Formosa sp. Hel1_33_131: one gene and its partners. The protein of the gene in region 1 interacts with the protein of each later gene in a pairwise test. Links are inferred from orthologs where the notes say so. Each region holds a gene or a part of one and is shown on either strand. Other genes may lie near its edges.

What was found.
Region 2: the proteins of pepT (region 1) and tpiA interact in binary tests that used the Escherichia coli proteins (3 or more experiments, as listed by UniProt). The link is inferred for Formosa sp. Hel1_33_131 from one-to-one orthologs.
Region 3: the proteins of pepT (region 1) and pepE interact in binary tests that used the Escherichia coli proteins (3 or more experiments, as listed by UniProt). The link is inferred for Formosa sp. Hel1_33_131 from one-to-one orthologs.

What each region holds. Positions count from the first base shown.
Region 1 is NZ_CP017260.1:400,784-403,868, forward strand. What follows is about bases 49-2,968. They hold pepT (peptidase T), read left to right. Parts: upstream 49-847; coding sequence 848-2,089; downstream 2,090-2,968. Other genes in these bases: FORMB_RS01695 (quinone-dependent dihydroorotate dehydrogenase), read right to left, coding at 49-735; yajC (preprotein translocase subunit YajC), read right to left, coding at 2,224-2,517; FORMB_RS01710 (DUF1573 domain-containing protein), read right to left, coding at 2,541-2,968. Outside these bases: more of FORMB_RS01695, read right to left, coding at 1-48; more of FORMB_RS01710, read right to left, coding at 2,969-3,035. UniProt on the Escherichia coli protein: Cleaves the N-terminal amino acid of tripeptides.
Region 2 is NZ_CP017260.1:1,955,288-1,958,438, reverse strand. What follows is about bases 2-2,987. They hold tpiA (triose-phosphate isomerase), read right to left. Parts: upstream 1,877-2,987; coding sequence 1,127-1,876; downstream 2-1,126. Other genes in these bases: FORMB_RS08910 (ABC transporter permease), read right to left, coding at 2,375-2,987; FORMB_RS08915 (TlpA family protein disulfide reductase), read right to left, coding at 1,873-2,361; prmA (50S ribosomal protein L11 methyltransferase), read right to left, coding at 282-1,124; FORMB_RS08930 (ATP-dependent Clp protease adaptor ClpS), read right to left, coding at 10-285. Also shown: more of FORMB_RS08910, read right to left, coding at 2,988-3,151. UniProt on the Escherichia coli protein: Involved in the gluconeogenesis. Catalyzes stereospecifically the conversion of dihydroxyacetone phosphate (DHAP) to D-glyceraldehyde-3-phosphate (G3P).
Region 3 is NZ_CP017260.1:657,781-660,707, forward strand. The notes cover bases 48-2,809. They hold pepE (dipeptidase PepE), read left to right. Parts: upstream 48-955; coding sequence 956-1,663; downstream 1,664-2,809. Other genes in these bases: FORMB_RS02895 (carboxypeptidase-like regulatory domain-containing protein), read right to left, coding at 48-744; FORMB_RS02905 (GNAT family N-acetyltransferase), read right to left, coding at 1,953-2,381; gpmI (2,3-bisphosphoglycerate-independent phosphoglycerate mutase), read left to right, coding at 2,496-2,809. In the rest of the region: more of FORMB_RS02895, read right to left, coding at 1-47; more of gpmI, read left to right, coding at 2,810-2,927. UniProt on the Escherichia coli protein: Hydrolyzes dipeptides containing N-terminal aspartate residues. May play a role in allowing the cell to use peptide aspartate to spare carbon otherwise required for the synthesis of the aspartate family of amino acids.

The DNA of each region.
Region 1 (3,085 bases):
AGCAATGACGCCTTCCAATTTAGTCACGGCTACAAGCTCTATAATTTCATCCAATTGGGTGTCGTTCAAGTCGGGTGCTATTTTTAAAAGGATCGGTTTAGACCCCTCAAAAGTGGCGTTTAATGCTTGCACCGCTTTTATCAATTCCTCTAAATAATCTTTGTCATTCAGCTTGGCATGGCTCCCAACATTAGGACAACTGACATTCAATACAAAGTAATCGACATAAGGATGTAAGGCTTCAAAACACTCTAAGTAATCAGCCGTATATCCATCAGAAGGCGTTTGGGTATTTTTACCAATATTCCCTCCTATAATGAGTTGTTTTTTGTTTTTCTTTAACTGTACAATCGCCGCTTCCAAACCGGCATTATTAAAGCCCATTCGGTTGATAATTCCTTTATCCTCTTGAAGCCTAAACAAACGTTGTTTCGGATTGCCTTCTTGTGGTTTTGGGGTAACGGTTCCAATTTCAATAAATCCAAATCCAAAATTTGCAAGCTCGTTATAAAGCACGGCATTTTTATCAAATCCAGCCGCAAGTCCCACCGGGTTTTTAAAGCGGAGCCCGAACAATTCGCGTTCCAAAACAGGGTGATTGACTTGAAAAAGACGTCGGATTAAAAAAGGAATTCCAGGGATTTTAGATAACAGTTTGATGGCATCAAACGTGAAATAATGAACGACTTCAGGGTCAAATTTAAAAAGAATTGGACGGATAATCGATTTGTACATGAAGCGTATTTTGAGTGCAAAAATACATTAAATAGACACAATATAAAAGAAAGCAAGCGAACTCTTGTGTTTGAAGGCTGGGTTAATTATTTTTGACCAAAGACAAAATTATATGTTAGATAAAAATCACATTCTGAATCGATTTATTGGCTATGTGAAAATAGACACCGAGAGCGATCCAAATTCCATGTCAACCCCGAGTACCGAAAAGCAATGGGACTTGGCACATAAACTGGCGGACGAATTGAAAGCGATTGGAATGCAAGACGTTTCTATAGATGCGAATGCTTACATCATGGCGACCTTGCCATCCAATGTTGCGCACAAAGTACCAACCATCGGATTTGTATCTCATTTTGACACTTCTCCAGATTTCACTGCTAAAAATGTGAGTCCTCAAATCATAGAAAATTATGATGGATCGGACATTGTCTTAAACGAAAAAGAAAACATCGTTTTATCGCCCAATTATTTTGAAGATTTATTACTCTACAAAGGACAAACGTTGATCACAACAGATGGCACAACGCTTTTAGGAGCGGATGACAAAGCTGGGATTTGTGAAATTGTGAGTGCGATGGAATACCTTGTTCAGCATCCTGAAATAAAGCATGGCACAATTAAAGTTGGCTTTACTCCCGACGAAGAAATTGGACGTGGCGCACATAAATTTGATGTCAAAAAATTTGGAGCCGATTGGGCTTACACCATGGACGGCAGTCAAATTGGGGAACTCGAATACGAGAATTTTAATGCAGCCGGTGCCGTCATCAAAGTAAAAGGTAAAATTGTACACCCGGGTTATGCCAAAGGCAAAATGATCAATTCGATGTACTATGCTTCTAAGTTTATGGAGGCACTTCCAAAAACGGAAACTCCAGAACAAACGGAAGGTTACGAAGGTTTTTATCATTTACACAGCATGGAAGGCAAGGTAGAGGAAACCGTTTTACAATACATTGTAAGAGATCACGATCGAGATAAATTTGAAGCTCGAAAACAACACATGCTTAATTTGGTAAAAGAACTCAATACAAACTTGGGAAGTAGTGTTTTTGAAATCGAAATTAAGGATCAGTATTTTAATATGAAAGAAATGGTGGTGCCTGTGATGCACATTGTTGACATCGCTGAAGACGCTATGAAAGCACTAAACATCCAACCGTTAATCAAACCAATTAGAGGGGGTACAGACGGCTCACAATTGAGTTTTATGGGACTGCCCTGCCCGAATATCTTTGCAGGAGGACATAACTTTCACGGGCGTTATGAATATGTACCTTTGGAAAGTATTTTGAGTGCAACCGAGGTTATTTGTAAAATAGCCGATCTGACTCAAAAACGTTATCTATAAAAAAACGTATCTGAAATCAATCTGAACCTGCCTACCGTCAGGAAATCCTGCCCATCGGTAGGCAGGTTTATTTCAGATTCTGAAACAAGTTCAGAATGACAGAAATTCTACTTTTTAGACGACCTCTTTGATTGTTATTTTTTTACTGGAGGCGGTGTATTAAGTTTTTGACTCATTTCCATCGAAATGGCTGAACGGTCAAATTTAATTTTACCTGCTGAGGTTTCAATGACACAAGAATTGTCTTTATCATTCAATTCGGCAATCTTACCATGCATTCCACTTTTAGTAATTACTTTGTTTCCTTTTTTAAGCTCTGCTGCAAATGCTTTTTCTTTTTTAGCACGCTTCATTTGAGGCGCAATCATAAAGAAATAGACTATTACAGCCATTAAAATAAAGGGGGCAAATTCACCAAGACCTTCCATATCGTATTATTGTATTGTTGTTATTATTGTATATTAAGTGGTTTGTTCGCAGGAGTTTTCACAGGTGCATTTGGATCTGGAGTGATAAATGCTGAAATTCTTACTTGCTCATTTCCTTTTTCTGTATTGGTAGTCAACGTAATTGTTTTAGAAATTTTATTGGCACCTTTCCCGTTAAACTTAACAGTAAACTGAGACGATGCTCCTGGCATTAAAGGTTCTTTACTCCACCCTTGAGGCACCGTACATCCACAAGTACTTTTGATGTTTGTAACTACTAGAGGAGATTTTCCTGTATTTGTGTAAGAAAACACAGTTTCAACAGGCGTTCCATTCATGATTTGACCGAAATCGTATTCCGTTTTGTCAAATGAGATGGTTGGAAAAACAATCGCTTGAGCGTCTCTTTCGGCCGCTTTGGTAACATTTTCTTGGTTTATTTTTTCTGTTGCGTTTTCTTTACAAGAAGTAAAAACAACAAGGCTGGCTACGGTTAGAGTTAAAATTAATTTTTTCATGTTTGATATTTAATGGTTAATAATTCTATTTGATTCTCAAAATAAAACGA
Region 2 (3,151 bases), 1.6 Mb from region 1 along the record:
TACAGAATCTTAAACGATTTCAGCGCTTAAGCCTGCTTTTAGAAGTTGAGTACATTGAGGTTCCAACTCCTCATACACCCCCGTTTTAACGGTACATTTTCCTTTATAATGAACCAGTAACGAACATTGTTCTGCCTGTTCGTAGGAATGCTTACAAACATCAACTAGGGTTTCTATCACATGGTCAAAAGTATTGACCTCGTCGTTGAACAAGACAATTTCATTTAAATGTCCTTCTTCAACTGAAACCTCTACATCTTCTTTAATTTTTTCTTTTGTACTCATAATGACTTAACGAATTTCAGGGCGACCCAATTGTTTCGTGTTAATTTTTTCTCAAGTTTCAAATCGAGTTCGTTGCAAGTTGCCTCAATCAACTCACAATCGCTGTCGTAAAAACCACTTAAAAATAAGGAACCATTTTCATTTAAACAAGTAACATATGTACTTAAGTCATTCAACAGAATGTTTCGATTAATGTTTGCGATGACAACATCAAAACGTTTTCCTTCAAGTAAGGACGCATCCCCTTCTAAAACCTTGATGTGGTGACAATCATTTCGTGAGATATTTTCTAAACTATTTAAATAACACCAATTATCAATATCAATGGCTTCTAAAGATGTAGCCCCTTTTTTTTCGGCCAAAATAGCTAGCACACCGGTTCCACAACCCATATCCAAAACAGATTTGTTGGTAAAATCAAATGCTAAAATATGTTGAATCATCATGTACGTGGTTTCATGATGTCCGGTTCCAAAGCTCATTTTGGGTTCAATAATAATGTCATATTCAACATCAAATACTTCATGAAAAGGCGCACGAATCGCACAGCGATCTTCGACAACAATGGGGTTGAAATTCTTTTCCCATTCGGCATTCCAATTGGTTTGCGCAATGGTTTCAAATTCATAACTGATGACAAACTCCTCAGAATTTAAAATCTGAATTGAGTCTAAAATGATGTCAAAATGATCTGCTTCTTGAATATAAGCAATGACCCCATCGGGGGTTTCTACAAAGCTTTCGAAACCAGAAAAGCCAAGCTCCGCAATCAAAATTTCGGTACCTGGCTGAACGGGTTGAACTTTAAATGTGTAGCCTATATAGATAGAATCTCCCAAATTTAAAATGCGTTTATGATGGCTGTAAATTGCTCTACATCCAATGCTGCGCCGCCAATTAGACCGCCATCAACATCTGTTTTTGAAAAAATTTCTTTTGCATTTGCGGGCTTCACACTTCCACCATACAAAATAGAAACCTCAGCTGCTAAGTCCGCTGAATATTGGTTCGCAATGGTTTGACGTATAAAAGCATGCATGTCTTGTGCTTGTTGTGGAGATGCTGTTTCCCCTGTTCCAATGGCCCAAACTGGCTCATAAGCCAATACAATATGCTCCCAGGCAGATGCTGGCAAATGAAATAAGGCATTCTTAATTTGTCCTTCGACAATCGTTTCTTCATTTCCCGATTTACGATCTTCCAATTCTTCTCCAAAACAGAATATCGCACGCATATTGTGAGCTAATGCCGTATCTACTTTTTTAGCTAAAAGGGCATCGGTTTCATTAAAATACGCACGACGCTCACTGTGTCCTAAAATAACCGTTTTAACGCCAACACTTTGAAGCATTGCTGCACTGATCTCACCTGTATAAGCTCCGTTTTCTGCAAAATGCATGTTTTGAGCAGCCACTATAACTCGACTGCCTTTAACTGAGTTTGAAGATGCTAAAAGACTCGTAAATGGGGGTGCAATAATAACTTCTGCTTTACTGTGTTTCAATTCCTTCAGCAGTTTAGAAACGAATAATTCTGAATCAACATAGTCGTTATTCATTTTCCAATTTCCTGCTACAATTTGTTTTCTCATTTTAAATTATTTATTAGTGTTATATCTGATGTTTTAATGGCATTAAAAACTTTAATCGTTCCTTGTTTGTCAATAATCATATAGCGAGGAATCCAATCCAAATCTAAAAATGTGCCCATGGCTCCTTTCCATCCAGATTGCATCAAGTAATGATCGCCTTTAATTTCTAATCTATCGACCCCTTTTCTCCAAGCCTTTTGCGTTTTATCTAAAGATAAATACACAAAATCAACTTCGGAATGCTTCGCCTGAAGTGCTTTCACACTTGGCAAGCCTTCCAAACAATCTTTACACCAAGAGGCCCAAACATCTATAAAAACAGTGTTGCCTTGGTGGTTTTCCAAAATGGTTTTAAATAAAATAGAATCTCCATTTAGTGTCACAAACGCATCGTTTAAAGCGGCCTCTGAAAATTCAGTTTCGACGCGATTTTGACAACTTAACAGTGTACTAACGAAGAGTGATACTAAAAATATGTGTTTCATTTTGAAATTTTATTTAAGAGTCTAATTTAATTTTTGGATCTAAATAGGTGTAAATAATATCAACAAAAATATTGATCAGCACAAAAGTAAGGGCAATTATTAAAACAGCCCCCATAATTACGGGTAAATCTAAGGTGTTTAGTGCATTTACGATTTCTTTACCCAATCCATTCCATGCAAATATATATTCTACAAAAACAGCGCCAGCCAACAGAGAGGCAAACCAACCTGAGATCGCAGTAACCACGGGATTGAGCGCATTTTTCATCGCGTGTTTGGTAATAATTTGAAATTCACTCAAGCCTTTGGCACGTGCGGTGCGAATATAATCTTGATTAAAGACTTCTAACAATGAGTTACGCATCAGTTGTGTAACAACCGCCAACGGACGGATTCCTAGAACCAAGGCGGGTAATATTAAGTTTTTTAGTTTTAATTGATAGACCTCTCCAAAGTCATCCAATTCATAAAGACTCCCCGTCATTTCCAATCCCGTGTAGTGGTGTAATAAAAATCCAAAAATCCAAGCGGCCAAAATAGCACTAAAAAAAGAAGGCAAACTCATCCCAAAAGTACTGACTACCAAAATTGTTTTATCGACCCAATGGTCTTTATACAATGCGGAAATCACTCCTAAAAATAGCCCCAATACCAACGCCACACAAATAGAAGCAACCGCCAGAATAATGGTGTTTGGAAGTGTTTCTTTAAGTATTTGACTGACTTTTTTTCCTTGCTTGGTGAAGGACGTACGAAGGTATGGATATTTTAAAACGACGGTGGTATTGAC
Region 3 (2,927 bases), 260 kb from region 1 along the record:
TTAATTTTTAGACAAACTTGCAATTTTGAAAGCTTTTAATTTATCCTCTAAGAATTGTAAAATTTCTAATTCACTTCGTCCTCGACAGCGTTGTAAAAAATCAGGCGCATCTGCACAGAAATAGTAAAATTCTACACGCTTATCTTTTTTTAACTCATTGGTTGTAAAAAAAATCGGCCCTACAACGTCTTTTATATACTGAATGGTTTTTTTGTCTTTATCTAGTTTGAGTTGTTCTTTAAGCATTTTAGTACGACCAGACATCATATTAAGGAGCTTGGAAAAATTTAAACCTAAACCAATAACAAGAGGACCTGCATCTGCTTCAAAAAGACGTCTTTCTGCCAAATTCATTCGCAGACCTGTATAGCCCGGAATTCCTAAATCGTAAAAGTCCATGGGACGTTCGACCTCAGAGTTTGTAATGTCCGAATTCAAATCACCAGTTAAGACCGTTCCAATCATTACCTCATCTAAGGCATTGATAGATTCAGAAAGGCTCACCGTGATTGATTTACTGTTGATATGCTGCGCTGTCAAAACAATGGTTTTTGGAAGGTATTGAATGGATGAAAAATAAAGCGAATCCGACAGTTTTCCTTCTACGATAAACAATCCATTTTGATCGGTGGTGGTATAACGGTAAGACGTTTTATTAATGACATGAATCCCTTCTAGCTCTCCATTGGTAATAATTTTACCTGAGAGTTCCACCTTTTGAGCATGAGCAATACCTACTGTCATCCCACTAACTATTATAAGACATAGAATGGATTGCATTGAAAAAAAAGAAGTCCTCAAATTGATTTGAAATTATATTATTCGGTAAATTTACAAAAAATAAAAGATGAGACGAGCATACTAAAATTATTATCACCCATGGGAATGACTAATAGCGAACCTGCCTGCTGCAGGCAGGCAGCATGTGACCTTTTAAAATAATAAATATAGACACATGAAACAAATCCTAATTGCGAGCACCTCTACCGTGCATGGCAGTGGTTATTTAGACTATCTGTTGGACGCTTTAAAAATTCATTTTAAGAATGTAGAAACCATTCTCTTTATTCCGTATGCACGTCCCGGTGGGATGTCGCATGATGCCTATACAGAAATTGTCCAACTGGCTTTTTCTAAAATAGGAAAAACAGTCAAAGGGCTGCATGAATTTGAGCATCCAAAAGAAGCTCTAAAAAATGCAGAAGGAATTTTTGCAGGCGGAGGTAATACATTTGTTTTGGTAGATCAACTTTACAAAATGGATGTCTTTAACGAACTAAAAACTGCGATTGAATCGGGTACGCCTTATGTAGGTACCAGTGCCGGAAGTAATATTTGTGGTCTTACCATTGGCACATCGAACGATATGCCGATTGCCTATCCAAAAAGTTTTCAAACATTGGGACTTGTTCCATTTAATATCAATCCACACTATTTAGACCCAGATCCGAGCAGCACGCATATGGGCGAAACCCGTGAAACCAGAATACAAGAATTTCATCACTTTAATTCACAGCCCGTTATTGGACTCAGAGAAGGGAGTTATTTGGAAGTTCTAGGATCAAAAATCACGCTGAAAGGACCCTTAAACGCACGAGTGTTTGAGAAAAATAAAACGCCTTATGAGCTAAAGCCAGAGTCGGATGTGTCGGGTTTGAATTAATGATTGTTCGTTAGAGGCAACAGACAAGAGTCAAGAACAAAGAGAAAAGAGAGTACTAAGTAGGGAGTACAAAGTATCAAGACGAAGTAATCTGTTGAAAATTACGACTCCTTTTCATGAGATTGCAGCGCTACGCCCCCAACGACAATACACACCCGTCATTACGAGCCTGTCTGCCGATAGGTAAACTCGCAATGACATCGTCTTGGTTCTTGATTCTTTGTTCTCTACTCTATTCTCTCTACTCTTTTTTCTTAATACTTAATACTTTGTACTTAATACTCTTCCGTCACCCAATCACTTTCACAAAATGATATCCTAATTTTTGAAACCCATCTCTTTCGTAGAATTTCTGAGAAGGTTCATTATCAATATAGGCATTGAGTTCAATCGCCTGATAGCCTTTTGATTTGACATAGTCCTCAATCCAATTGATAAAAAGAGTCCCTAATCCTTTGTTTCTATAGGCATCGTCAATAAATACATGATCCAATTCTACACTGCGCCCTGAATAATGGCGGGTGCAAAACCACAAGCCAGAGACACCCATAAGTTTATCCCCGTCATAAACACCTATACATTCATAATTCTGAGATACCATTTCCTTAAAACGTTCTAAAAGCAGGGCTTCGGTAATCGATTCTTTAGACATTTTTTTGACTAATGGCACTACGATCTCAATGGAGTCGGCGAGGATAATTTTGAATTGAAATTGCATTTAAAAAGGTTTAATAATTCAAAAATACAACTATTTATTAGCATCTAAATCCAACATCTCATCTGAATTTTATTTTAATCTTCTTATCTTTGAGCACGTTTTAACAGCGAGATTATGAACAAGAAAGTTATTTTAATGATTTTAGATGGATGGGGAAAATCTCCTGATCCAAAAGTATCTGCAATTGATAATGCAAATACCCAATTTATTGATTCTTTATATACAAAGTATGGACATGCGAGCCTCCGAACCGATGGATTGCACGTAGGGCTTCCAGAAGGTCAAATGGGCAATAGTGAAGTTGGACACATGAATTTGGGTGCAGGGCGTATTGTATATCAGGATCTTGCTAAAATCAATTTGGCTGTGACTAACGACACATTGAAAGATGAGACTGTTTTAAAGGACGCTTTACTGTATGCAAATAAAAACAATAAAGCGGTGCATCTTTTGGGATTGGTGAGTGATGGAGGTGTGCACTCTCATTTGAATCATTTATATGGACTCTTGGATGTCATTGAAGATCATGGCGTTGAAAAGTCTTTT